Regions from separate parts of the Bacillus sp. YH3-2-B2 genome, predicted to be linked through region 1. Evidence: a T-box and tRNA genes for the amino acid it is inferred to sense, from the RefSeq annotation. Region 1 holds a T-box; the other holds one or more tRNA genes.
The links. The T-box of region 1 lies ahead of serS (serine--tRNA ligase). A T-box ahead of a tRNA ligase gene usually reads a tRNA of that ligase, here a tRNA-Ser.
Positions count from the first base shown of each region.

Region 1 (2,226 bases):
TGAACTTTGCTGCCGGCGGAGTAGCGACGCCTGCTGACGCGGCATTGATGATGCAGCTTGGCGCTGACGGCGTATTTGTCGGTTCAGGTATTTTCAAATCAGACAACCCTGCTAAATTCGCCAAAGCAATTGTTGAAGCAACGACTCATTACACAGACTACAAACTGATCGCTGAGCTTTCTAAAGAATTAGGCACAGCAATGAAAGGAATCGAAATCTCAAATCTATTGCCGGAACAGCGTATGCAAGAACGCGGCTGGTAAAACCATAGGAGAGCTGGAAGCATGTTAACAATTGGTGTACTTGGACTTCAAGGAGCAGTAAGAGAACATATTCGTTCAATTGAAGCATGTGGTTCAAAAGGTGTCGTCATTAAGCGTCCTGAACAGCTGAATGACATCGACGGCTTAATCCTGCCGGGCGGGGAAAGCACGACAATGCGGCGTTTAATGGATACGTATCATTTTATGGAGCCGCTTCGCGAGTTTGCCGCCCAAGGCAAGCCGATGTTCGGCACATGCGCCGGTCTGATTATCTTAGCCAAAGAGATAGCGGGAACGGATAACGCTCATTTAGGGCTGTTGAACGTTGTTGTCGAGCGTAATTCCTTTGGCCGTCAGGTCGACAGCTTTGAAGCTGATCTGACGATTAAAGGCCTTGATGAGCCGTTTACGGGTGTATTTATTCGCGCGCCGCATATTTTAGAAGCCGGAGAAGATGTTGAAGTGCTTTGTGAGCATAACGGACGCATCGTGGCTGCAAAGCAGGGAAATTTCCTCGGCTGCTCGTTCCATCCTGAACTGACGGATGATCACCGGGTGACAGAGCTGTTTGTGAAGATGGCGGAAAAGCATAAGCAGGAAACAGCTGTATAAAACAGTTGAAAACCGCTGATACTTATAGTACATTATAAACACAAATAAAGATCGAAAAGCGTTGACAGGAAGCAGTAGGGAGCCCCTCTTTCAAAGAGAGCCGATGGGTGGTGCGAATCGGTGAAAGATGCTGTCCGAATCCGTCCTTGAGCGAAATGCTGAAAACAAGTAGGCATTTACGGGAAAACCGTTATGTGTTAAAGCGGAAAGCAAGTGTGAGCTTGTTTTCAATCAGGGTGGCAACGCGAGAGCTCTCGTCCCTTTTAGGGGATGAGGGCTCTTTTTTATTTTCGATAAAAACAGATAGGAGTTGTTAGGCATGATTGATACGAAGGTGCTGAGAGCCAATTTTCAAGAGGTAAAAGCGAAGCTCATTCCAAAAGGCGAAGACTTATCTGACTTTGACAAGTTTGAAGAGCTGGATGAAAAGAGAAGAGAGCTTATCGGTAAAGTAGAAGAACTGAAGGGAAAACGCAATGAAGTGTCTCAGCAGGTCGCCGTTTTGAAACGGGAGAAAAAAGACGCTGATCATATTATTAAAGAGATGCGTGAAGTAGGCGAAGAAATTAAGAAGCTTGATGAAGAGCTTCGTACTGTCGAAACGACGCTCGAAACCATCCTTCTGTCTATTCCGAACATCCCGCACGATTCAGTGCCCGTCGGAGAAACGGAAGATGATAACATTGAAATTCGCAAGTGGGGAGAGGCGCCGGCATTTTCATATGAGCCGAAACCGCATTGGGATATCGCAGACCGCTTAAACATTCTTGATTTCGAACGCGCTTCAAAAGTAACAGGAAGCCGGTTTGTGTTTTATAAAGGATTAGGCGCACGCCTCGAACGCGCGCTCTACAACTTTATGCTGGATCTTCACGTTGATGAATATGATTACACGGAAGTCATTCCTCCTTATATGGTAAACCGTACGAGCATGACAGGTACGGGACAGCTTCCTAAATTTGAAGAGGATGCTTTTAAAATCAGAGAAGAGGATTATTTCTTAATTCCGACGGCGGAAGTGCCGATTACAAATATGCACCGCGATGAAATCTTATCCGGTGAGAACCTGCCGATCAATTATGCCGCGTTCAGCGCCTGCTTCCGTTCAGAAGCGGGATCCGCCGGCCGTGATACACGCGGTTTGATCCGTCAGCATCAGTTCAACAAGGTTGAGCTTGTAAAGTTCGTGAAGCCGGAAGATTCTTATGAGGAGCTTGAAAAACTGACAAATCAAGCTGAGCGGGTGCTTCAGCTGCTTGAATTGCCGTATCGTGTCATGAGCATGTGTACCGGTGATCTCGGCTTTACAGCTGCGAAAAAGTACGATATTGAGGTTTGGATTCCAAGCCAA
Region 1 is NZ_JBSJQE010000009.1:9,685-11,910, reverse strand. Features, by position in the region: gene pdxS (pyridoxal 5'-phosphate synthase lyase subunit PdxS) at 1-263, shown strand, start outside; gene pdxT (pyridoxal 5'-phosphate synthase glutaminase subunit PdxT) at 285-875, shown strand; T-box leader at 928-1,140, shown strand; gene serS (serine--tRNA ligase) at 1,195-2,226, shown strand, end outside.

Region 2 (2,226 bases), on a different contig from region 1:
GGGGTTTCCCCCTGTGAGAGTAGGACGCCGCCAAGCCATTACACGTAAGTGTAATATATGGAGGATTAGCTCAGCTGGGAGAGCATCTGCCTTACAAGCAGAGGGTCGGCGGTTCGAGCCCGTCATCCTCCACCATTCCTATCATACATAAGTTGGCGTATTGGGCCGGTGTAGCTCAATTGGTAGAGCAACTGACTTGTAATCAGTAGGTTGGGGGTTCAAGTCCTCTTGCCGGCACCACTTTTATATGTTATACTATATAAGTCTCTTGTAATAAGAGCCATTAGCTCAGTTGGTAGAGCATCTGACTTTTAATCAGAGGGTCGAAGGTTCGAGTCCTTCATGGCTCACCATGTTTTTCTTGCGGATGTGGCGGAATTGGCAGACGCGCTAGAATCAGGCTCTAGTGTCTTTACAGACGTGGGGGTTCAAGTCCCTTCATCCGCATTGCCAAACGCGGAAGTAGTTCAGTGGTAGAACATCACCTTGCCAAGGTGGGGGTCGCGGGTTCGAATCCCGTCTTCCGCTCCAACTATACTATACCATCCATGCCGGGGTGGTGGAATTGGCAGACACACAGGACTTAAAATCCTGCGGTAGGTGACTACCGTGCCGGTTCAAGTCCGGCCCTCGGCACTTATTGTTGCGCCCGTAGCTCAATTGGATAGAGCGTTTGACTACGGATCAAAAGGTTAGGGGTTCGACTCCTCTCGGGCGCGCCATACATACTTTTGAAAAACGGGAAGTAGCTCAGCTTGGTAGAGCACATGGTTTGGGACCATGGGGTCGCAGGTTCGAATCCTGTCTTCCCGACCATTTTGGGGCCTTAGCTCAGCTGGGAGAGCGCCTGCTTTGCACGCAGGAGGTCAGCGGTTCGATCCCGCTAGGCTCCACTTGATTTTAATTGTTTTTGGCGGTGTAGCTCAGCTGGCTAGAGCGTACGGTTCATACCCGTGAGGTCGGGGGTTCGATCCCCTCCGCCGCTACCATTGGACCTTTAGCTCAGTTGGTTAGAGCAGACGGCTCATAACCGTCCGGTCGTAGGTTCGAGTCCTACAAGGTCCACCACTTATACGGAGGAATACCCAAGTCTGGCTGAAGGGATCGGTCTTGAAAACCGACAGGGGTGTCAAAGCCCGCGGGGGTTCGAATCCCTCTTCCTCCGCCATATCTAATTTAATTATCATCGCGGGGTGGAGCAGTTCGGTAGCTCGTCGGGCTCATAACCCGAAGGTCGCAGGTTCAAATCCTGCCCCCGCAACCAAAAAATGGTCCGGTAGTTCAGTTGGTTAGAATGCCTGCCTGTCACGCAGGAGGTCGCGGGTTCGAGTCCCGTCCGGACCGCCATTTATAAAAAGGCTCGGTAGCTCAGTTGGTAGAGCAACGGACTGAAAATCCGTGTGTCGGCGGTTCGATTCCGTCCCGAGCCACCATTTAATTTAATATTGTTTTGGCGGTTGTGGCGAAGTGGTTAACGCACCAGATTGTGGCTCTGGCACTCGTGGGTTCGATTCCCATCAATCGCCCCAAACAACATGCGGGTGTAGTTTAGTGGTAAAACCTCAGCCTTCCAAGCTGATGTCGTGGGTTCGATTCCCATCACCCGCTCCATTTTTATATTGTCATGGGCCTGTAGCTCAGCTGGTTAGAGCGCACGCCTGATAAGCGTGAGGTCGGTGGTTCGAGTCCACTCAGGCCCACCATGATGATTTTTCCACAGTAGCTCAGTGGTAGAGCTATCGGCTGTTAACCGATCGGTCGCAGGTTCGAATCCTGCCTGTGGAGCCATATGGAGAAGTACTCAAGTGGCTGAAGAGGCGCCCCTGCTAAGGGTGTAGGTCGTGTAAGCGGCGCGAGGGTTCAAATCCCTCCTTCTCCGCCATAAGGCCCGTTGGTCAAGCGGTTAAGACACCGCCCTTTCACGGCGGTAACACGGGTTCGAATCCCGTACGGGTCATTAAAAAAACCTTGCATACTATGCAAGGTTTTTTATTATGCGTTCATAGCGTAAATGGTAAAAGACAGGTATGTGGCAAAAGCGCTCCATAATAAATAAGGAACCAGAAGCCAGGCTGAAGCTTTACTGTATTTACCGGCAATGAGCAACAGAATGAGTGTTGTCACAGTCACAAGCAGGCAATCGATAGATGCAGCAAGCAAATTTTTCTGTGTGAATTGAAAATAGCTGAATCCTTGATTCACGATATAATTGATGAGGAGCATCAC
Region 2 is NZ_JBSJQE010000008.1:105-2,330, forward strand. Features, by position in the region: rRNA gene rrf (5S ribosomal RNA) at 1-36, shown strand, start outside; tRNA gene ACWJJX_RS18745 (tRNA-Val) at 60-135, shown strand; tRNA gene ACWJJX_RS18750 (tRNA-Thr) at 165-240, shown strand; tRNA gene ACWJJX_RS18755 (tRNA-Lys) at 278-353, shown strand; tRNA gene ACWJJX_RS18760 (tRNA-Leu) at 364-447, shown strand; tRNA gene ACWJJX_RS18765 (tRNA-Gly) at 457-531, shown strand; tRNA gene ACWJJX_RS18770 (tRNA-Leu) at 551-636, shown strand; tRNA gene ACWJJX_RS18775 (tRNA-Arg) at 646-722, shown strand; tRNA gene ACWJJX_RS18780 (tRNA-Pro) at 740-816, shown strand; tRNA gene ACWJJX_RS18785 (tRNA-Ala) at 821-893, shown strand; tRNA gene ACWJJX_RS18790 (tRNA-Met) at 913-989, shown strand; tRNA gene ACWJJX_RS18795 (tRNA-Ile) at 992-1,068, shown strand; tRNA gene ACWJJX_RS18800 (tRNA-Ser) at 1,076-1,168, shown strand; tRNA gene ACWJJX_RS18805 (tRNA-Met) at 1,188-1,264, shown strand; tRNA gene ACWJJX_RS18810 (tRNA-Asp) at 1,271-1,347, shown strand; tRNA gene ACWJJX_RS18815 (tRNA-Phe) at 1,358-1,433, shown strand; tRNA gene ACWJJX_RS18820 (tRNA-His) at 1,454-1,529, shown strand; tRNA gene ACWJJX_RS18825 (tRNA-Gly) at 1,538-1,611, shown strand; tRNA gene ACWJJX_RS18830 (tRNA-Ile) at 1,627-1,703, shown strand; tRNA gene ACWJJX_RS18835 (tRNA-Asn) at 1,714-1,788, shown strand; tRNA gene ACWJJX_RS18840 (tRNA-Ser) at 1,792-1,882, shown strand; tRNA gene ACWJJX_RS18845 (tRNA-Glu) at 1,886-1,957, shown strand; gene ACWJJX_RS18850 (TspO/MBR family protein) at 1,993-2,226, opposite strand, start outside.
Region 2: it has a tRNA-Ser gene. The T-box ahead of serS (serine--tRNA ligase) is inferred to sense a tRNA for this amino acid. The anticodon was not compared.